Regions from separate parts of the Lysinibacillus sp. NPDC047702 genome, predicted to be linked through region 2. Evidence: a T-box and tRNA genes for the amino acid it is inferred to sense, from the RefSeq annotation. Region 2 holds a T-box; the other holds one or more tRNA genes.
What was found. A T-box is a leader RNA that pairs with one kind of tRNA and senses whether it is charged. The one in region 2 lies ahead of alaS (alanine--tRNA ligase), so its partner is inferred to be a tRNA-Ala.

Region 1: it has a tRNA-Ala gene. The T-box ahead of alaS (alanine--tRNA ligase) is inferred to sense a tRNA for this amino acid. The anticodon was not compared.

Annotation. Positions count from the first base shown of each region.
Region 1 covers NZ_JBNNMG010000086.1:125-11,731, forward strand. The annotation lists rRNA gene rrf (5S ribosomal RNA) at 29-144, shown strand; tRNA gene ACQKIM_RS25355 (tRNA-Val) at 157-232, shown strand; tRNA gene ACQKIM_RS25360 (tRNA-Met) at 262-336, shown strand; tRNA gene ACQKIM_RS25365 (tRNA-Asp) at 342-417, shown strand; tRNA gene ACQKIM_RS25370 (tRNA-Thr) at 425-500, shown strand; tRNA gene ACQKIM_RS25375 (tRNA-Tyr) at 508-591, shown strand; tRNA gene ACQKIM_RS25380 (tRNA-Trp) at 596-669, shown strand; tRNA gene ACQKIM_RS25385 (tRNA-His) at 715-790, shown strand; tRNA gene ACQKIM_RS25390 (tRNA-Gln) at 800-874, shown strand; tRNA gene ACQKIM_RS25395 (tRNA-Lys) at 890-962, shown strand; tRNA gene ACQKIM_RS25400 (tRNA-Arg) at 983-1,059, shown strand; tRNA gene ACQKIM_RS25405 (tRNA-Pro) at 1,071-1,147, shown strand; tRNA gene ACQKIM_RS25410 (tRNA-Ala) at 1,162-1,237, shown strand; tRNA gene ACQKIM_RS25415 (tRNA-Ser) at 1,251-1,343, shown strand; tRNA gene ACQKIM_RS25420 (tRNA-Phe) at 1,348-1,423, shown strand; tRNA gene ACQKIM_RS25425 (tRNA-Gly) at 1,430-1,503, shown strand; tRNA gene ACQKIM_RS25430 (tRNA-Ile) at 1,508-1,581, shown strand; tRNA gene ACQKIM_RS25435 (tRNA-Asn) at 1,589-1,665, shown strand; tRNA gene ACQKIM_RS25440 (tRNA-Glu) at 1,667-1,738, shown strand; gene ACQKIM_RS25445 (nitroreductase family protein) at 2,156-2,782, opposite strand; gene ACQKIM_RS25450 (winged helix-turn-helix transcriptional regulator) at 2,911-3,285, shown strand; gene ACQKIM_RS25455 (response regulator) at 3,966-5,120, shown strand; gene ACQKIM_RS25460 (S-layer homology domain-containing protein) at 5,651-10,330, shown strand; gene ACQKIM_RS25465 (sensor histidine kinase) at 10,411-10,620, opposite strand; gene ACQKIM_RS25470 (ATP-binding protein) at 10,617-11,607, opposite strand, start outside.
Region 2 covers NZ_JBNNMG010000022.1:51,919-63,525, forward strand. The annotation lists gene ACQKIM_RS12640 (acyl-CoA dehydrogenase family protein) at 1-529, opposite strand, end outside; gene ACQKIM_RS12645 (LLM class flavin-dependent oxidoreductase) at 529-1,872, opposite strand; gene ACQKIM_RS12650 (MetQ/NlpA family ABC transporter substrate-binding protein) at 1,887-2,723, opposite strand; gene ACQKIM_RS12655 (methionine ABC transporter permease) at 2,738-3,340, opposite strand; gene ACQKIM_RS12660 (methionine ABC transporter ATP-binding protein) at 3,333-4,412, opposite strand; gene ACQKIM_RS12665 (MetQ/NlpA family ABC transporter substrate-binding protein) at 4,453-5,262, opposite strand; gene ACQKIM_RS12670 (DUF1292 domain-containing protein) at 5,594-6,121, opposite strand; gene ACQKIM_RS12675 (DUF1292 domain-containing protein) at 6,424-6,732, opposite strand; gene ruvX (Holliday junction resolvase RuvX) at 6,752-7,168, opposite strand; gene ACQKIM_RS12685 (IreB family regulatory phosphoprotein) at 7,171-7,437, opposite strand; gene alaS (alanine--tRNA ligase) at 7,525-10,185, opposite strand; T-box leader at 10,264-10,477, opposite strand; gene ACQKIM_RS12695 (magnesium transporter CorA family protein) at 10,547-11,512, opposite strand.

The DNA of each region.
Region 1 (11,607 bases), on a different contig from region 2:
GAAAGAATAATTCTTTCAATTTAATAAGTGAAGTGATGATGGCAAAGAGGTCACACCCGTTCCCATACCGAACACGGAAGTTAAGCTCTTTAGCGCCAATGGTAGTTGGGGGCTTCCCCCTGTGAGAGTAGGACGTCGCTTCGCTTATTTTTTTGTGGAGGATTAGCTCAGCTGGGAGAGCATCTGCCTTACAAGCAGAGGGTCGGCGGTTCGAGCCCGTCATCCTCCACCATTAAATTTATAAATAGTATATATCATTATCGCGGGGTGGAGCAGTGGTAGCTCGTCGGGCTCATAACCCGAAGGTCGTTGGTTCAAATCCGGCCCCCGCAACCAAAAAAGGTCCCGTGGTGTAGCGGTTAACATGCCTGCCTGTCACGCAGGAGATCGCCGGTTCGATCCCGGTCGGGACCGCCATTATTTTGCCGGTGTAGCTCAGTTGGTAGAGCAACTGACTTGTAATCAGTAGGTCGTGGGTTCGACTCCTATCGCCGGCACCATTCCCTTGGAGGGGTAGCGAAGTGGCTAAACGCGGCGGACTGTAAATCCGCTCCTTAGGGTTCGGCGGTTCGAATCCGTCCCCCTCCACCATTTTAGGGGCATAGTTCAACGGTAGAATAGAGGTCTCCAAAACCTTTGGTGTGGGTTCGATTCCTACTGCCCCTGCCAGGTATTGAGGTACTCGTTCATATACAGCTGTTATCATATATAGTGGCGATTGTGGCGAAGTGGTTAACGCATCGGATTGTGGTTCCGACATTCGTGGGTTCGATTCCCATCAGTCGCCCCATTTTAAAATTGGGGTATAGCCAAGCGGTAAGGCAACGGATTTTGATTCCGTCATGCCTAGGTTCGAATCCTAGTACCCCAGCCATTCATTTCTTAATTTGAGCCATTAGCTCAGTTGGTAGAGCATCTGACTTTTAATCAGAGGGTCGAAGGTTCGAGTCCTTCATGGCTCATCATTTTTATAGATACATATGCGCCCGTAGCTCAATTGGATAGAGCGTCTGACTACGGATCAGAAGGTTATGGGTTCGACTCCTGTCGGGCGCGCCATATTATGATTTCGGAATGTAGCTCAGCTTGGTAGAGCACTTGGTTTGGGACCAAGGGGTCGTAGGTTCGAATCCTGTCATTCCGACCATCTTTATTTTATTTGGGGCCTTAGCTCAGCTGGGAGAGCGCCTGCCTTGCACGCAGGAGGTCAGCGGTTCGATCCCGCTAGGCTCCACCATTTTAATATTTTTGGAGGTATACCCAAGTCTGGCTGAAGGGATCGGTCTTGAAAACCGACAGGCGGGTAACACCGCGCGGGGGTTCGAATCCCTCTACCTCCTCCATTTCGGGTCAGTAGCTCAGTTGGTAGAGCATTAGATTGAAGCTCTAAGTGTCGGCGGTTCGATTCCGTCCTGACCCACCATTATTTGCGGGTGTAGTTTAATGGTAAAACCTCAGCCTTCCAAGCTGATGTCGTGAGTTCGATTCTCATCACCCGCTCCAAAATGGGCCTATAGCTCAGCTGGTTAGAGCGCACGCCTGATAAGCGTGAGGTCGATGGTTCGAGTCCATTTAGGCCCATCATTATTCCGAAGTAGCTCAGTTGGTAGTAGCACCTGACTGTTAATCAGGTTGTCGCAGGTTCGAGTCCTGCCTTCGGAGCCACGGCCCGTTGGTCAAGTGGTTAAGACACCGCCCTTTCACGGCGGTAACACGGGTTCGAATCCCGTACGGGTCATCAAGCATGTAGCACAGTTGTGTGTTACATGCTTTTTTCTTTATGTATGTCAATCAATTGCCTTATAAAATAGTGAAATTATAAGCCAAAAATTATAATACCATCCTAAATGAAACCATGGTCATTTGAGAGGAATAATCATAGTGCATTAGAAAGTGCGATCCTGCACTAGATAGAGCCAATTAATGAATCTGTAGACAGTTCAAAGTCTGAGGTAAATAATTTTAATTTTATAAAGAAGAAATCATTTGTGTGGGTTAATTAAGCCTTGAAACACAAGGTGAAGACTTACAATTTAAATCATATAAATAAATGACCAGTACTCACTTTAAATGAGTAACTGGTCATTTTTGCTTACATCAACAATACATTATTTCTTTGCCTACCTATTAACATAATCAGATACTATGAGAGCACCTAAATGATTTGGTTTCTATACATTACTTTATTTACATTATGTCTTACGGTCTTATGACCAGCTTTAGTACCTTTACCAATAGCTATAAGCATAACATCTAAATACCTTTCGGAAATATTTAAGATTTCTTTTAATTTCTTAGAATCATAGCCTGACATAGTGATTGTCTCAAAACCAGCTTCATTTGCTAACAAAATTAATGACATTGACGCAAGACTTACATCTCTAGTTAATTCTAGTTCTAGATCTTCTTTAGATTTATTTTCATAATAATTTATGGCAGCATTCGCTAGATAATCTCTTAGTGATTCATCAAAATAACCTGCCTGAAAGCCTTCTTCATGTATCTTAATAATATTATCTTTATCAAATGCCTGATAATCACCTAACATAACAATTAATGTTGAAGCCTCTATCACTTGTTGTTGATTAAAGGCTATAGGCAATAATAAATTTCTTAAATCTGGTTCATCAATAATTAAGTATCGAGTAGCTTGAATATTATTTCCATTAGGTGACTTACTTGCACTTTCAATTAATGAGGTTAGAATTTCTGAACTAATTTTATAACTTGGATCATAATGTCTAACTGAACGTCTTTTTTCTAAAATATTTTTTACACTCATTTTATCAACTCCGAAATTTTATTTATTGCACCTTTAATTATAGTAAGCAATAATAAATAAGAAAATAACGCACAAAAATGTGGTATAGCCACTTTTAAGTGCCTATTTAGGAGGAAAAGCACAAGCACATGGTTAACTATAATACTGGAATCAACATTTTTATGAACATTGCAGGTGGAAAGTGGAAATGTCTGATACTCTTTTTCTTGAGCCAAAAATCAGTAAGGACAAAAGAGTTTTACGAATTTATACCTGGAATTACACAAAAAGTCCTAACAGATCAATTGAAACAGTTAGAAAGAGATGGACTTGTACAAAGAGAAGTATTTAAAGAAGTACCTCCAAAAGTGGAATACAGCTTAACTGATCTAGGAAAATCATTTGTACCAGTATTAAACACAATGTGTGAATTCGGTAATACGTATGCACGTATAAAAGGTATAGAGAAAGATCAACAAATTTATTGTGATACGTTCCTTAGTTCTCAAAACGAAAATATATAGTAATTGTCACTTGTTCCTAAGTTGTTCCTTTTCAATATGCTTGATAAATTAGCTCTTGATATTTTATGGAATTACATGACAGCCTCTATAAAACTATTTCATATAAGGTTAAAGGTGACTGTATATAAAGAGGGGAAAAGTGACCAATATTATTACACTATAATTATATTGGTCACTTTCATTTTTAGCGGTTAAGTGACTATCAGTATTAGTAGTCATTCTAATAGCATTGTGTATCTAACTGCTCTATATTATTTTGAAGTTAACATTTCTGCGAATTAGAAATGAAGTGAATGAGTGTGCGTGGAATTTCTTTTGTTTAACTATAATTTTGAGACTACTTTATTCCAAGCAACATCTATTGCAGATGAGCGTGTAGGAACTAGCCGTATTAATGAAAATAAAATCAATAGGTTAACATTTTCAGCTTTCAAAGGATTAAGTAAATTTCCAATAGCTTTTTTTATTCTAATACCTCATCAATAAAGGTTAATGACCAGCAAGCTAATTTTAGCCGAGCTGGTCATCTTTTTTGTATTTGCTAGGATGGAATTACCTATGTAATATATCCAATTAAAATACAAAATTTTCCAATGATAAGTGGAGTTGTGTAGAAGTTGTATAGACCCATGTGATAACCTTTACTTGTTTTCTAGACTAACTTTTAAGGAGGGGATGTTATGAAAATTGTGATAGTAGATGATGAAAATCAATCATTAAAAAGACTAAAAAACTTACTTAAAAAAAGTAATGTCTCGGAAGTCGACATAGTTGGAGAATATACAAATTTTCTAGAAGTGGTTGCTCAAATACAAACAATGCAACCAGATGTTGTATTTTTAGATATAGTAATGCCTGATATGGACGGCCTAACACTTGGTAAAAGGGTTCGGGAACTATTACCAAACATAGAAATTGTCTTTACTTCAGTCTTTGACAAATATGCGATAGAAGCTTTCAATTTGCATGCCATAGACTATCTATTAAAGCCTGTGCAAAAGCCACGTTTACATAAAACATTGGAACGACTTCAAAAGATTATCGAAAAAAAACAACCAAACACAACTAGGCAAAAAATGATTCAACTGTTAGGAAGTATAAAGGTAGTAATGCCTGATGGAAATGCGCAAGTAATGAAGTGGCGCACATCAAAAGCAAAGGAATTGTTTACTTATATGCTTACCCATCGCAATGAAATCATTCAACGAGACCTCATTTTGAAGCTGCTTTGGCCAGAAATTGATATGGATAAGGCCTCTAAGCAGCTTTACACAGTTATTTATACCATCCGTCAAACTTTGGAGAATTATGGATTAGACGGAGTGGAAATTTCCAGTCCATTATTGAAATCAGGCTATCAGTTATTATTGAAAGATGTGGAAATCGATGTGGAACAATGGTTAACACAATTAAAGTCTTTACCTCCGCTTGAATTGACTACAATAAGGGCACATGAGCAGGTATTCCAAGCCTATTCAGGCAATTATTTGGGTGATAGTGATTATTTATGGTCAAAAAGCGAAAGGGAACGACTAAGACGTTTATGGTTATACCATGCACAACAATTAAGTAAATATTATATTAAAAATGAGAACTACTTTGCTGCTGTAAAGGTGCAAGTAAAGGTTCAGTCATTTTTCCCTGATGAGGAAGAAAGGTATTTTACCTTGATGAAGCTCTACGATTTACTGAGCAATGCAGCTGCTGTTGAGGAACAATACTGGTTATTAAAGAAAATGCTAAAGAAGCAAGTAGCAATGGAGCCAAGTGAGGAAATTGAAAGATGGTATCAAAAATGGAGACAAATGAGCGCGATTTTGCAGGTGAAAATTTAGATTAATATGTTATTTAGTATGAGAATGAAGAGGATTTGGAATTAATCGATCTAAAACTTAAAAAGCGGTTCTCATGACAACTCTCTTAGCGCATAGATTCTTCTCTTCATAACTCACTCCTCTTTAAAACTGTTCAACTTTGTTTAAAAGAATTTTTTCCTTTTTTAATAAAAAGATATTTGATATTAGTTAATTATATATTTGTTTAATCATAAAAAGAAATCCAATCAGCTGTCCTATGAAAGCTGAAGACTTGTAAAGTTAATAGAAATTTTGTGAGAAAAAAGGTGATGTGCAATAACGACATTGCCTATTTTTTATGTTGTAGAAGTTGTATAACCAATGTCAAAAGAGCACATTGTGCCAAATTTCTGATGTAAATATTTTGTATAGGTCGATGTTCTATAGTTAAGTGTGAGGAAATATTGAAAAACCTCAGATTTTTGGAGTTAATTTAGTTCATAAAAGGAGGATGAGTAGCTCTTTACTAAGAATTTTATGGCACTTTTTCAAAGAATGGAGGAACAAACATGCAAACTAAAAAGCAACAAAAATGGTGGAAACGCTCCCTCAACGCATTTCTTGCCACAGCACTAGTCGCAAGTAGTATCTCTTTTGTTGGTGTTCCACAAAAGGCAAAAGCAGCAACAAATGATACACCAATATCATCCCCAGCTGGTGTAGATGGTGCAGTTTTATGGCTTCGCCCCGATAAGGGAATTAGTGTTGAAAGTGGAAAAACAGTATCTGAATGGCAAGATCAAAGTAATGTTGGCAATCATGCTACACAGAGTACAACTACTCTGCAACCAATGTACCGTAATGATGCACAGTATAATGTGAATTTTAATCCGATGTTAGAGCTGAATAATAAGTATTTTGATCTTGATGTCAATAAACTTCCTACGGGTAATTCATCACGAACAATTGTAGCTGTAGCAGCATCAGAGAACAATACAGCCGATAATCGTTATATCATTTCATGGGGAACTGCTTCTGGGGGTAATATGATAGGCATGCTCCAGCTTAGTGGAACCACAAAAGGTGCGATGTCTATTTATGGAGGCTCGTTCTCAAGTGAGGATGGTTTCTGGCAAAAAAATGTGCCAAATGAACTGGTGGCAACATACGATGGTACGAATGGTGCGTTATATAGCAAAACGACACAAATAGGTAAAGCACCTCAGAGCTGGAATACCGCTAAGACACAGGCACGAGTAGGACGTATTATTGGAAGTGGTCGACCAGAAGAATGGATAGGAACAATTGGCGATATTATTGTGTATGACCGTGCTCTGGATGATACAGAACGCAAACAAATAAGTTCATATCTTGCTATTAAATATGGCTATACACTTGGAGTTGAGGGACTTTCTACGAATAGTAAAAAGGCAGATTATTTAGCTTCTGATACAAGCGTACTATGGAACGCAACTACAAATGCAGCGTATTATCATAGCATCGCAGGGATTGCGCGTGATGATAATGGTGGATTATTGCAGAAGCAAAGTAACAGCACAAACCCTGGTCATCAAGTGATTATTGGTTTAAGTGAAATTAGTGATAAAAACTCTAATAATGTAGCAACTTTTTCAACTGATATGCAATATTTAATGTGGGGAGATAATAATCAACCATTTACTTATACTAAACCAATTGGTGATAGAGCACATACTGAACGCATTTGGAAAGTGCAAAATAGAGGAAATGTTGGACAAGTAGAATTTGCCATTCCTAAAGCAGCCTTACCAGAAAAAGGAGCATTGCTAGTAGGGGATAGTGATACAGATTTTAGTGCAGCAAAAGAATATCCATTAACGTTAAAAACAATTAATGGAAAAGAGTATTATACAACAAAGTTAACGTTCACAGATGGTCAATATTTTACTCTTGTGACAACACAGCCTGAACTAGAAACAGCAACCCTAACACAAACAATCACTGATGAAAATAAAGTGACCTTAATTTTTGATCAAAGTGTGACTTTAACAGATTTAAATGGCTTTACAATTACGAAAGATGGAAAAGAGATTCCTATACAAAGTGTTACTCACACAATAGATGGTAATAAGATAATTTTAACATTACCAACAAATGAAAATGTTACAAATGAATCAGTTATTAAGGTGAAATATGAAAAAGACTCTGGTAACTTAAAAGGTAGCACAAATAATCTGCCAGTTGGGAATTTTGAAATAGAGGCAGTAAATTCATTTGCAACTTCTTTAAAAATCAACGAGCCAAGTACTACGATTGTAGCAAAGCCAAAACCGGACATAAAAGGTGAAGTTGAAGCTGGTTCAAATGTTGAAGTTGTGATAAAAGATAAACTAGGAAATATAGTACCAAATGCAGGTGGTATGGCTAGTGTTGATGGGAACGGCAATTGGACATATACACCTTCATTAGATTTAGCAATAGGTGACTATACAATTGAAGTGAAAGCTACAAAAAACGATAAGACAGTTACAAAAACAAAGCCATTAACAATTGTTGATAAAACAGCCCTTCATAATAAAGTAACAGAAATAGAAGGCTTAACACCAACACATTACACATCAGAAAGCTGGGCAAAATTACAGGAGAAATTAACTGAGGCAAAAGCAGTGTTAACGAATCCTACTGCTACACAACAAGAGGTAAATTCGGCATTACAGGCATTAGAAGATGCACAAAATGCCTTAAAAGCACCAAAACCAACAAGTGTGGCACTGACACAAACAGTATCTGAAGGTAATAAAGTGACACTGACATTCAATCAAGAAGTAGAGCTAACAGATTTAACAGGCTTTACTGTCATGGTGGATGGAACGCCAGTAACACCGACATTTGAAGTTGATCCAACTGATAGTAAAAAGGTGATCTTTACATTACCGAATGGCACAGACGTAACGAATAAAGAAGTGAAGGTTATTTATAATGGTGCAGGTAATTTAAAAGGTAAGGGAGCGACAGGTGCGCCTGTAGAGAATTTTGAAATGGTGGCAGAGGACCCATACAGCGCAGCGTTCCAAATTACGAAGCCAGACGCAGTAACAGCTAATCCGCAGCCAACAATTGGTGGGAAGGTGGATGTAACCACAACACCATCTACTGTGACGATTGTCTTGAAAAATGACAAGGATGAGTCTCTGCTGGTAGATGTGGCGGCAACAGTCGATCCACTAACAGGTGAATGGACATATACACCACCAACAGGTTTACCAGATGGCACATATACAATTATTGCAACAGCAACAAATGGTCAACAAACGGTAACGAAAAAACATACATTTACAGTGGCAACAACACCAATAGTAAACAAAGTACCACTACAGCAAAAGGTGGATGACGCTAAAAACTTAGTTGCAGGTGAGTATACGCCAACAAGCTGGGCACAGTATCAAGAGGCTTTAAAGAAAGCGAATGAAGTGCTGACGAATCCAAATGCAACACAGGGAGAAGTAGACAAAGCATTAGCAGCATTAACGGTGGCACAAAATGCACTTGTGAAATTAGGCAAAGGGCTAGGTACATTAACTCCATCTACAGGTACGTTAAGTCCAAACTTCCAAACAGGGGTAACAGATTACACAATGACAGTTGGCTATCCAACATCAGTCATTGACTTTACAGCGATTCCAGTAGAGGCAGGTGCTACAGTCACAACAACAGTTAATGGGCAGCCAGGCAGTATTGGACAAATTCCATTGCGTGTAGGCGAAAACATACTTGTCATTACAGTAAAAGATGCAAATGGTAACGAGAAACACTATACCGTGAAAATCTATCGTCAAGCTGATACATCTTATCCAGGTGGTGGGAATTCAGGTAACGGTGGTACGACAACACCAATAACACCGACACCGGGTGACACAAAAACAAAAATCCAAGTGGAGCTTGAAATCGATGGCGAAAAACCACTGGAAAAAACTACTGTAGAGATTGAGCGTACTAAGCATGCCAATGGCGATATCACAGACTTTGTTGCTCTGACAGAAGCCAATGCAAAAGAAGCTGTGGCAAAGGCAAAAGCAATCGGTAACGATATTGCGCGTATCGTATTACCAGATGTGAATGATGAAGTGAAGGAAGCGAAAGTTGAAATTCCAAAAGAATCCTTGAAATTATTACGCGATAACGGAATAGCGTTAGAAATTTCATCAGAAAACGGACATATTGCAATTCCAGTAAGTTCAATGCAGGGCATTGACGATAACTTCTACTTCCGTCTAGTACCCGTGAAAAAGGAAAGCGAGCGTCAAGCGATTGAAGAGCGTGCACGTGCAGAGCGCGTTGTGCGAGCAACACTGCAAAGCAATGATGTGCATGTGGTAGCACGTCCAATGACAATCGAAACAAATATGCCAAGTCGTCCTGCGCAGGTAACATTGCCATTAAAAGGCGTGAAAATCCCAACGGGTGCAGCAGAGCGTGAGGCATTCCTGAAGCAATTAGCGGTATTTATTGAACACTCCGATGGGGAGAAGAAAGTCGTTATCCCTGAGGTAGTAACAATGGCGAAGGGTGAGCTAGGCTTACGCTTTACAGTAGAGAAGTTCAGCACATTCACAATTATTCAGGTGAATAAGGTCGAAGAAACAAAACCATCTCTTGAAGTAAAAGAGCATGAAGCGTACATTAAGGGCTTCCCAGATGGCACATTCGGTCCAGAGAAAAACGTAACACGTGCTCAAGTGGCAACAATGATTGCGCGTATCTTAGGCTATACAGATGGACCAGTAAACACTGCACCATTTAAGGATATTCCAAGTGATCATTACGCAGCGGGAGCTATTGCCTTTGTCAAAGAGCGTAGCATTATGAATGGCGATATTAATGGTAACTTCCGTGCCAGTGAAAACATTACACGTGCACAAATGGCAACGGTAGTGGCGAACTTTAAGCAACTGCCTATCGAAGAGAATGTAGCGATTACATTCAACGATACAAAAGGTCATTGGGCACAATGGATAATCGAAGCGAACCGTGTGGCAGGCATCATCAACGGTCGTCAGGATGGTAGCTTTGCGCCAGAAGAATATTTAACACGTGCTCAAGCGGTGATCATGATGAACCGCATGTTTGAGCGCGGTCCGCTACAAGGCGTAACAGCACCAAGCTTCCCAGATGTAAAAGCAACACACTGGGCATTCAAAGAAATTGAGGAAGCAGCGAAATCTCATACTTATTTTATTGATGAAGATGGGGACGAGCAACTTTCAAAATAAGACATATAGCAAAAGCAGGCTAGGGGAAACCTTAGCCTGCTTTTTCAATAGAGACGGATAGACTCGACATCGCCCTCTCTTTATTTAGGAATTTGTAAGGAGATTGTTGTGCCTTGTCCAACCACGCTTTCTATGGTTAATTCTACGCCAAATAATTGTTTTAGGCGCTGTTGGGTATTGACGAGGCCCACGCTTCTTTTCTCTTTAGGACCATTGTTATCAAAGCCAACGCCATTATCGGAAATGGTTATGTTAAAGTGTTGCTCAGTCTCTACAATGTGAATTGTCACGGTTCCTCCTCCGCGTCGGGTAAAATGCCATGCTGGATGGCGTTTTCGACAAGTGTCTGTATGGACAGTGGAGGGACGGACAGTTCTATATTCTCAGGGATGTCCCATATTACTTGAACTTTATCGCCAAAGCGTATTTGTTCTATGGCAAGATAGGCACGAACGAGCTTTAATTCATAGTCGATTGGCACGACTAAATCGACATTTTGGAAATCGAAGCTCGTTTGTAGATAATCACTAAAGGCAAGTAGTAATTCTTCCATTTTCTCCTCATCTACACCATGTAAAGAAATAATAGAGTTCAAAGTATTGAAGAAAAAGTGTGGCTGAATTTGTGCCTGAAGCCATGCAGCTTCAATGCGCAGACGCTCTTCGCTAGATTGCTTCACTTGAATAAGAGCTTGAACACGTGATTTAAGCTCCATATATTCCATTGGTTTTTTAACATAATCATTGGCGCCACTTAAAAAGGCAAGTTGAATATCTTCACTTTGCTGTCGAGCTGTTAAGAACAATATTGGTAACTCTGAGATAGAAAGTTTTTCGCGAATGTGCTTGGCCAAATCATAGCCAGACATATGCGGCATCATAATATCAGAAATAACTAAATCATAGCTATTGTTTTGAAGCATATCGAGAGCCTCTACCCCACTTAAAGCTGTTTCAATTTCAAAGGAATCCGTTGAAAATGCATTGACAAGTACTTGTAAGTTTACAGCGTCATCGTCAACAATGAGAATTCTTGCATGGCTAGTTATTAAAGAGTTCGTTTCTGTAGTAGCAGCAATATTGTGTTCTCTCGAAAAATCATTTAAAAATGAATATTTGATGAATGCAGTGTCCTTCTCAACATTTAATTCACTGTCTTCCACATTCTGCGACTTCGCTATTGGTAATGAGAAAGTAAAGGTTGAGCCAACGCCGATAGTAGATGATACCGACATTGTTCCCCCGTGTAAGGAAACAAGCTTATGGCAAATGCTTAAA
Region 2 (11,607 bases):
CAAGATAAGCAATAATGGTGAATTGTTTTAAAATTGGTGCTAAGGAAGCAAATGCCTTTTCACCTGTAATACGATATCCCCCTGGCACCTTTTTAGCAATCGTACCAGGTAAACTTCCTCGAGAAATATTCCCTTTTCCACGTTCACTATTAATAATATTCAGTAGAGAGCCTTCTTCAACGGCTTTTCGGCTTAATTCTGCAAATATAGGCTCTGGCCATGTTTTCGCCTCACGAACATTCAAAAACGTTAATAAATGCCAGCCAACAGACAATGCAGTAGAAGCATCACCTCTAGCTAATTGCTCCTGTACTAATAACATTTCGTAGAGAGAAATTTCTTCTCCACCATATTTTTTTGGCACTGTTAATCGAAAATAACCTGCATCCTCTAAAATCTGAAAGTGCTCAAAAGGAAATTCACCACTCTCATCATATTGATTAGCTGTCTTCTCAATTTGTTTTGCTAAATTCTGAGCATACTGAACGAGTTTTTGCTCCCGTTCATTACGAATAAAAACATCAATCATCACTGTGTCACCTTACTTTTAGCAAATCGATTCAGCGGCTTTTTCAATCCTAAATGCTCTCTTAACGTTGTGCCTGTATAATCTTTACGATAAATGCCTCGCTCTTGTAGAATTGGTATAACTTTGTCAACAAAATCCTCTAAATCGCGTGGTAATAATGGAAATTGCAGCATAAAGCCATCTGCTGCTCGCTCTGAAATCCAACGCTCCATCTCATCTGCAATTTGAGTTGGTGTTCCGACAAAAGCATCACGCTTTGCAGGTCCAAATAGGCGCGCATATAAATCGCCAACCTTTAAATTTTCCTTTTTAATAATCTCTAAGTGCTCATAAAAGTGACTTTGTATACTATTGACTTCTGGAAATTCCACTTCGATAGCCGGTGTATCGAGTGAGTACTTTGAAAAGTCAACATTCCCCATGTACCCAGAAACAAATTTTAAGCTTTCATATGGATCAATCAACGACTGTAATTCATTAAATTTACGGATCGCCTCCTCCTCTGTATCACCTACGATTGGAGAAATTCCCTGTAAAACGAGAAGCTCTTCCTCTGTACGTCCAAATGGAGCAAGCTGTGCCTTTAATTGACGATAGTGTTCTTTCGATTTTTCAATTTCATCCCAATGGACAAATACAACCTCTGCCGTACGTGCTGCTAATTGTTGTCCCGGTTTAGATGCACCAGCCTCTACAATAACAGGCTGCCCCTGTACAGAACGTGCAATATTTAATGGACCTTTGACAGTTAAATAGTTGCCCTTAAACGAGGTTTCGTGCACTTTATGACGATCATAAAAGATATTATTGTCTCGATCATAGAGAAAAGCATCGTCCTCCCATGAATCCCATAATGATTGAACAACATCGATAAATTCCTCTGCACGTTCATAGCGATGATCATGCTCCCAATGCTTGTCACGACTGAAATTTAAGGCCGTTTCACCTGTAGCATCTGCTGTTGTCACTAAATTCCAAGCAACTCTCCCATCACTTATATGATCGATGGACATCAACTGTCTTGCTAGCACATATGGCTCACTGTATGTAGTTGAAGCTGTTGCACCAAGTCCAATTTTAGTGGTCGCTGTTGCTAAAGCCGTAATTTGAATTAATGGATCGAAGCGATTTAAAATATGCGGATGGGATTCATGATTAATAGCTAAACTGTCTGCCACAAATGCTATATCAAACTTTCCTTTTTCCGCAATCTGGGCTGCTTTTTGTAATGCTTTAATATCGATGCTTGCATTTGCTTGTGCAGACGGGTGCTTCCATGCAGCAACGTGCATACCTGCTCCAATTAAATATAGTGCTAGCTTTAATTCTCTTTTCTTAGTCATTATTAACATCCTTTCTAATATGAATAGAAATCCTTCCATGTTGCTAATTCATCCAGTGACATTTTCACCGGAATATAGTTTCCATTTGATATTTCTTTAATAAACTTAGCCGTTTCATCACGCTGATAAATTTCCACTATTTTTTTCAATGTTTCATTATTTTTGTCTTCTGCCTTTGCCACAATAACATTAATAAATGGCTTAGCTGTTTCACTCTCATGAATGATCGCATCTTTCAATAAAAGACCAGCTTCTACAGCCACACCATTATTTATAATGGCAAAATCAGCATCCTCCATTACCCTTGGCGTTGTAGCACCGTCAACAGGCAAAATTGTTAAATTTTTTGGATTATCTTTAATTCGATCTTCTCCGCCATTACCATCAAAATTGTCCGTTACTGTTAGTAATCCATTCTCCTGAAGTAGCAGTAAAGCTCTGCCCCAGTTGGAAGGATCATTCGGTACAGCGATCTTTGCACCTTCTTTTAATTCATCTAACGATTTATATTTGTTTGAATATAAGCCAATAGGTGCCATTATTGTTGTGCCAATTGCCTGTAAATCTGAGTTGTTGTTCGTATTAAATAAATTTAAATAGGCAACATGTTGAAAAGCATTAATATCTACTTCTCCCTCTGCCAGTGCTTGATTTGGATCATATTGCGCAGAGAATGTTACTAAATCGAGGTTAATATCTTCCTTGCTAGCCTGTTCCTTAATATACTCCCAGGTTTTCAATTCTGAGCTACGAATACCGACCTTCACAGTATCGTTTTCATCTGCTTCTGCACATGCCACTAGTAAAAATAGTAATGTAAAAAGTCCTAATAAATAGTTAAGTTTTTTCATGTTGACATTCTCCCTTAAGAAACTCTGCGTATTTTTCGTTCAAGACTGTTGCCGATGCTTTGAATAATCTGTACAAGTACTACTAAAATAACCACTGTTACCAAAATCGTCGCATTATCAAAGCGTTGATAGCCGTAAGTAATGGCAACATCACCTAGGCCTCCGCCTCCAACAGCTCCTGCCATGGCCGTCGCACCAATAAGCCCTATTGTTGCAGTCGTGACACTTAGAATTAAAGATGGAAAAGCTTCAGGCAATAGAAACTTTCGTATAATTTGAAATGGGGAGGCTCCCATTGCTTTTGCTGCTTCAATAATGCCCTCATCCACCTCTAATAATGAATTTTCTATTAATCTTGATATATATGGTCCAATATGCAAGACTAGCGGCACAATGGCAGCTGTCGTTCCAATTGCAGTTCCAACGAGTAATCGTGTAAATGGAATAATTGCAACAAGTAAAATAATGAACGGAATTGAGCGCAGTGTATTGACAATCGGATTGACAATCGAGAAGATTAATTTATTTTCAAGAATATGTCCCTTTCTCGTTACAACTAAGACCACTCCTAAAACGAAGCCTAAAATGGCACCAAAAAATAACGAAATGCTAACCATGTACAGCGTATCTAGAACCGCATCGATAATGATTTGAGTGCTCACTTTCACGTGCAACAACCTCCTCTATTTGAATATTTTTAGCCTGAATAAATAGAAATGCTTTTTGTATTTCCTTATCAGAACCAACGAGCTCTACGATTAAATGGCCGAATGGAATCCCTTGTAGCTCTGTGATATTGCCAAATAAAACATTGACATCAACAGCAAATTTCTTCGCTACCTGTGAGACAATTGGCTGACCAACATCTACTCCGATAAATTTTAAATTGTAAATTTTCTTAGAAGCATCTATACCTTTTAATTGCTCATAAACAGAAGACGGGATTTCATCACGAACAACCGATTGGACAAAGTTTTTGGTTGTCTCCTCTTTTGGTGTAGAAAAAATTTCAAGTACATTACCTGTCTCAATAATTCTTCCATTTTCCATGACAGCCACACGATTACAAATATCCCGAATAACCTCCATTTCATGAGTAATCATCAAAATCGTAATACCATATTCTATATTGACCTTCTTTAGTAACGCTAAAATCGATTTGGTCGTTTGTGGGTCGAGAGCAGAAGTTGCCTCATCACATAATAGGATAGTCGGTTTGGTAACGAGTGCCCTAGCGATGCCGACTCTTTGTTTTTGCCCGCCTGATAGCTCGTCAATATAGCGATCAGTTTTGTCCGTTAAGCCAACAAATGCTAATACCTCTTTCACTTGACCTTCCAAGTTCGATTTTTTTACACCACTTATGATTAAAGGCATTGCCACATTTTCAAATACAGTTTTAGAATGGAGGAGATTAAAATGTTGAAAAATCATGCCGATATTTTTCTTCTCATCTCGAAGCTGCCTTTTAGTAAGCGTAGTTAACTCTTTTCCATTTACAAGCACCCGCCCAGACGTTGGCTCCTCCAGTAAATTTACTGTTCGAATTAAAGTACTTTTACCAGCACCGCTAAAGCCGATAACACCAAAAATATCCCCCTTCTGAATCGTTAAATTGATATGATTTAGGGCCGTCACTGTTGATGTTCCTATCTGAAATTCTTTTGTTGTTTCAATAAATTCAATCATGCACGTTTACCTCCTTAGCATGTATGTTGTTTACAAAGCTTTAAAATGCGGGAACAACAGCACCTTTATACTGATCTTCAAAGAAAGAACGTGCCTTTTCACTTGTTAGCCACTTAACGACTGTCTGTATAGCTGGATCATCCTTTTTCTCCTTTGTCGAAGCTATAATATTGACATAAGGTGATTCAGAACCCTCTATAATCAGTGCATCCTTCATAGGGTTATAGCCCCCCTCTAAGGCATAATTCGTATTAATAGCAGATGCGTCTACATCATCTAATGAACGAACAAGTAATGGAGAATCCACACCGATAAATTGAATTTTTTTCTCATTTTTCGTAATATCTTCGACTGTATAATCACCTTTCTTCGCTTTATCTAATTCAATCAATCCATTATTTTGAAATAGTAGTAACGCACGAGAGAAATTAACAACATCATTTGGTACAGCTACCTTTGCATTTTGTGGCAAATCATTAATATCTTTTAGTTTTTTGGAATACACACCAAATGGCTCAATATGAATTCCTTTTACACTGACTAAATCCAAATGACTTTCTTTATTCGTCTGTTCTAAAAACGGAACATGTTGAAAATAATTAAAATCCAACTCACCATCTGCCGTTTGTTGGTTTGTTTGAACAGCATCTTTTATAATGGAAATATCTAGTTTCACTCCATCCTTTTCAATATCTTTTGCTAAATACTCCAATACTTCCGCATGAGGTACATTGGCAGCTCCTACCTTTAACGTTACAACCTCCTCTTTATCTTCCTCTCCTTTGCTTGTGCAGCCAGCCAACAAGCCTATTACCATTGCTCCTATTAACAATTTCCAACCTTTTCTCATACTATTACCTCCTTAATTAATCAACTTACTTGGTTTAATGTAAGACAAATCTTATCTATTTACTTCGAATTGGTCAATGCCTTATTTATTCTGTTTATTCAAAAATTCAGAAATTTAAATCTTAAAAAGCATAATTTCTCTCTTAAAATCACTTTATTCAATCGAAAGTGCAAAAATTTTATTTGCAGATAGAATACTTTTAGAGCATTGATAGAAAATTTCTATTAAATCAATTTTGCCTCGGCATAATTGATTCCAGAATCGGCTTTGTTCTGCTGAAAGTAGTTAAAAAATAAAAAAACTCTGAGTGGCTCACAACCACCCAGAGATTTTACAATTCGTTCAATACATCTTCAACAAATGCCCATTCTTCATCACTTTCAATTGGTAATAATTCTTCTATAGAACCGTCTTTGTCCGATAGGTATTGAGCCGCAAAAATATCTCGTTCCTCAATAGGTTCGTCTGTTGCAGGTACATATAAAACATAGGATTTTCCAAATTGTTCGGATGAAAATTTATGAATGACCTCACAGACTTGATCCGTTCCATCCTCATCTGTAACTGTGATTAACTGTGGCTCCTCTTCAAATTCATCAAGAAGCGTTAGCACAACCTCATTAATCATTTCCCATTCTTCTTCAGTTACAACAGGCATTAAATTGGTCATTTCTCCGTTATTATCATCGTACTCAAATGTCATAGCAGAAATATCTCCTGGAATTTCATTACCTGCTTCGTCAATTAATGAAAAGAGTACATATGATTTTTCCTCTGCATCAAAGGTAAAGACAACCCTGCATTTTTGTTCCTTGCCATTCTCACCTATAATCATAAATTCTTGCATTTCTTCATTCATTCAAATTCCTCCTTCATGGTCATTATGTTTAAAGTTAAAGGTACATTTGAGGATTAGGGTCATTGTTTTGTGTGGTGCAGTTAGTCTTAAATTGAGCGGGATTGGCGTCTTTTGATCACTTTCAGATCACTATTGAGCGGCTTCTCACTTTATTTGCTGACTTTCAAATTCGAATTGAGCGGCTCCCTACAATTTTCGATGACTGTCACTCCATAATTAAGCAAACTTCTATATGTCCCGCCAATAAAAAAGGAACAAGGGCTGCAAGTTGCGATCCTTGTTCCAAGCTTTAAGAAAGAAGATTAGTCTTCGTATTCATCCTCTAAAGCGTTTAATACATTCTCTACCATATCCCACTCTGCTTCTGTTTCGATTGGTGTTAACTCGCCATCTTCACCATTTTCAGAAGGAACGAATGAAGAAACGAATATTTCTACAGAACCGTCCTCATCTTCTTCTGCTCCTACCATTGAGTAAAATACGTAGGATTTGCCAAATTCAGGCGATTCATGAATGTGAATCACTTCACAAAGCTGTTCATTTCCGTTCTCATCAATCACTGTAATGTGTTGTACGTGTAATTCTTCTTCATGGTTGTGCTCGTGTGCCATGTGCTTGTCACCTCATCAATTAATTTTTGCTATCCAAATAGCCTTGTAAGATCATCACAGCAGCCATTTTATCAATGACCTGCTTCCGTTTTTTGCGACTTACATCTGCATCAATTAGCATACGCTCAGCAGCCATTGTCGTTAAACGTTCATCCCAAAGCTTTGCTGGCAGTGAAAAGGTCTCCTCTAAAAGCTTTTTATAGTTTTCAGATGCCTCTCCACGTGGTCCCACCGTATTATTCATGTTTTTCGGAAAACCTACAACAAATTCCGTTATAGCATATTCCTTTACTAGCTCGGCTATTCGTTCAATACCAAATTCACCGTTTGCTTCATCAATTTTTACGGTTTCAATACCTTGAGCCGTCCACCCTAACGCATCGCTTATTGCAACGCCCACGGTTTTTGACCCAACGTCTAATCCCATAATTCTCATTTCTAGTCCTCGTTATTCTTTTTAATATAAAATTTAACAAGCTCTTCTAGAATTTCATCACGCTCAAGCTTGCGAATTAAATTACGAGCATCCTGATGGCGAGGAATATACGCCGGATCACCAGAAAGTAAATAACCGACAATCTGATTGATAGGATTATATCCCTTTTCCTCTAATGAAGAATGAACTTTCAACATTACCTGCTTGACTTCCTGTTCCATTGATTCTTCTGGAAAATTAAATTTCATTGTTTGATCAAATGAACTCATGACCAGCACCTCGCTTTCAGAAATAAGGAGATGTGCAAAAAAGCTCATCTCCAATTTCTCTTTATTATAACCGATTTGGCGTATTAATTAAATGGATTTAACATAATCATACACAGAAAGTAGTGCTTCTTCAAGTTTTGTTGTATCTTTTGCACCTGCCATCGCCATATCTGGACGACCGCCGCCTTTACCACCACATGCCTCGGCTACCATTTTTACGATATTTCCTGCATGATAACTGCCGCCCACTAAATCTTTTGTGACACCAGCACAAAGCATTACTTTCTCGCCATCAACAGCTCCTAAAACAACAACTGCTTTATTCATTTTCACTTTTAAATCATCCATCATTTGACGCAATTGATTATTGTCTTTCGCTTCTACTCTAGTAGATAAGACTGTTACATCTCCAATTGTTTGAGCTGCGTCTACAATTGCCCCTGCCTGTGCATTCGCAATTTTTTGTGATAATGCTTCATTATCACGTTGTAATTCTTTATAGTCTGCTTGAAGCGCTTGTACTTTTGTCACAATATCTTTCGGATTTGCTTTTAATAAGGCTGCAGCATCGTTTAATAAAGCTTCCTCTTCTTTAACTGCTTCATAAGCCACTTTTCCTGTGACAGCCTCAATACGGCGAGTACCTGCACCGATTCCACCCTCTGAAACAATTTTGAAGAAACCTATTTCAGAAGAACGTTTCACATGAATACCACCACAAAGCTCAATAGAATAATCACCAATTGAAACTACACGGACAATATCGCCATATTTCTCACCGAATAATGCCATAGCCCCCATTGCCTTCGCTTCATCGATGCCTTTTTCTTCAATCACGACCTCTATATCATCCCACACTTTTTCATTTACAATACGTTCAATTTGCTGTAATTCCTCTTTTGTCACTTGACCAAAGTGAGAGAAGTCAAAGCGTAAGCGATCAGGACCTACATATGAACCAGCTTGGTTAACATGATCGCCCAACACGTCTTTTAATGCACGTTGCATAATATGTGTAGCTGTATGATTTTTAATTATTAAATTACGATCATCACGATTAACAACTGCTTCCACAGTATCTTCTACATGCATTTCACCAGATTCAACTACCACTGTATGGAGTGGCTGACCATTTGGTGCTTTTTGAACATCTTTAACAACAGCAGTAAAGCTATCATTTGAAATAATACCGTTATCCGCAATTTGTCCACCCATTTCAGCATAAAATGGTGTTTTTGCTAAAATAACTAACGCTTCTTGACCTTCAGAGGCAAACTTTGCTTCTTGTCCATTAACAATCATTGCTGCAATTTTTGTGTCTGCTGTTAATGTATCATGACCTACAAATTCGCTGGCAACTGTTAAATTTGCAAGAACCTCATTTTGTACTTGCATGGAATCTACATCTTGACGAGCTGCACGAGCACGCTCACGCTGCTCTTCCATTGACGCCTCGAAGCCTTCATGGTCTACCTTCATACCCACTTCTTCTGCATACTCTTCTGTTAATTCGATTGGGAAACCGTAAGTATCATATAAACGGAAAGCATCTGCACCTGGAATATAATCATGTCCTGCTACTTTTTGTGATTCAACGACTTCATTAAAGATAGCTAAACCACCGTCTAATGTTTCATGGAAGCGAATTTCTTCATTTTTAATTACACGTTGGATAAATTCACTTTTTTCCGTTACCTCTGGATAGAAATCCTCCATAATTTTGCCTACAGTTGGTACTAATTCAAACATAAATGGTTTTTCAATACCAATTTGTTTTGCATAACGAACAGCACGACGTAATAAACGACGTAATACATAACCACGCCCTTCATTTGAAGGAAGTGCGCCATCACCAATTGCAAACGCTACTGTACGAATATGGTCAGCAATTACTTTAAATGGTGTATTAATATCCTCTTCAGAACCGAAGATTTCATTTAAATCTACTTCACCAGGGCGCTTATACTTACGGTTAGCAAATTCCTCGATTTTTTCAATAATAGGCATGAATAAATCAGTATCAAAGTTAGTTGGAACATTTTGCACAACCGATACAATACGCTCAAGTCCCATACCTGTATCAATATTTTGCTTTGGCAGTGGCGTATACGTACCATCTGGATTATGGTTGAATTGTGAGAACACTAAGTTCCAAATTTCAAGGTATCGTTCGTTTTCTCCACCTGGATACATTTCTGGATCACTATCATTATAGCCATATTCTTCTCCACGGTCATAAAAAATTTCTGAGTTTGGACCAGAAGGACCTTCTCCAATATCCCAGAAGTTTCCCTCTAATCGGATTAAACGATCTTCAGGTATACCAATTTCGTTATGCCAAACATCATAGGCTTCTTGATCTTCTGGGTGTAATGTAATAGATAATAGTGCTGGATCAAAGCCCATCCATTTTTTATCCGTTAAGAACTCCCAAGCATAATGAATCGCTTCTTTTTTGAAGTAATCTCCAATAGAGAAGTTTCCAAGCATTTCAAAAAACGTATGGTGACGAGCTGTTTTACCAACGTTTTCAATATCATTAGTACGAATCGATTTTTGGGCATTTGTGATACGTGGATTATCTGGTATGACACGACCATCAAAATATGGTTTAAGAGTGGCAACACCGGAGTTAATCCAAAGTAATGATGGGTCATTAATTGGTACTAGCGGTGCTGATGGCTCATGATGATGACCTTTCTCTTTAAAGAATTCCAAATACATACGGCGAATATCTGCTGCTTTCATAGGATAAATTCCTCCTTATTAATTTTGTAAAGTTCACGATATGAATCCGCAAATAAGCATAAAAAAGCCCTCATCCCAATAAGGGACGAGGACTTGTTATAGTTGTCTCGCGGTACCACCCTAGTTGTAAGTAGAAAATACTTACCTCTTTAGCACTTGTAACGTAAGTGAACGGCAGAGATTAACTGCACTCTGGAGTAGCTTTCGGTATCTGCAATGTGAGGATTTTTTCAGCCAAGAAATCCCTTTCTTAACACCCACAAATACGTACTTGTTCCATCATCGTTTTTACTATTTTCTATCGAGCATTATAAAAAAAATATTTTGTTCTGTCAATTGGCACTAGTATGGCTAATCATCATTAAGCAATCATTTTTTTGAAGTATGCCCACATTCCCCAAGTAAATACGACTAAAAACACACTAATTGTAATCGTTGTAATTGGTGAATCCGGATATGGTAGTGGAACATTCATGCCAAAAAAGCTTGTAATGACAGATAGTGGCAACATAATTGTTGATATTACTGTAAGTAGATTAAGCTTCTCAATTGATTTTCCACTGATAATCGAAAAATAGGTATCTAAGGTACTGTTTACTAAATCTCTGTAAGTTTCCGTCGATTCAACAATTCGTTCAAGGTGGTCATTTAAATCTTTATAGAATGGAATATTTTCCTCACGAATTTCAAATTTCCACTGACCATTACTATTTGAAAAAATTCTTTTTTGTGGCATTATTGCCTGTCGAATGAATATAATAGTTCTCTTGAGAGCAAGAAATTCCTCTGTAACTATTTTCGGCTGATAATCATATATTTCCTCTTCAAGCTCATCTATGCGTGCTCTTATTCGTTCTAAAACTGGGAAATATTCATCAGTAATGCCATCGATAATTGTATGCAAAAGAAAATCGGTGCCTCTATCTAAATACTTCGTACTGTTTAAGCAAATATTTTCGATGTGACCTAGCCATTTAAGCTTTTGTTTATGAACCGTTACAACATAATTAGGACCCATAAAAATATTTAATTCAACTGTAGTTATTTCATTGCTGCTTTTTTCATTATAAATAGGAGCATGGAAAACAAAGAATTTATAATCACCGTAATTATTCATTTTAGGGCGAGAACCTTCGTTTAAGCAATCCTCTACAGCTAATGGATGGAAGCCAAAAATTTCTGCGATATCATTTAATTCATTGTAGCTATATGCATATAAATCAACCCATAATAAATCCTCAGCATGGAGACCAAGTTTAAATTCTTTCAAATTAAAATCATGATGTACTATGTTGTTTTCTTTTTTAAAATAATGGATTTTAATCATTGTTTTTCACCTCATGTTTTATTATTTAAGGAGAACAAACAGGCGTCACCTATTGTTGTTTCGGCGATAAGAAATCGACGATCCTTAATTGTTTA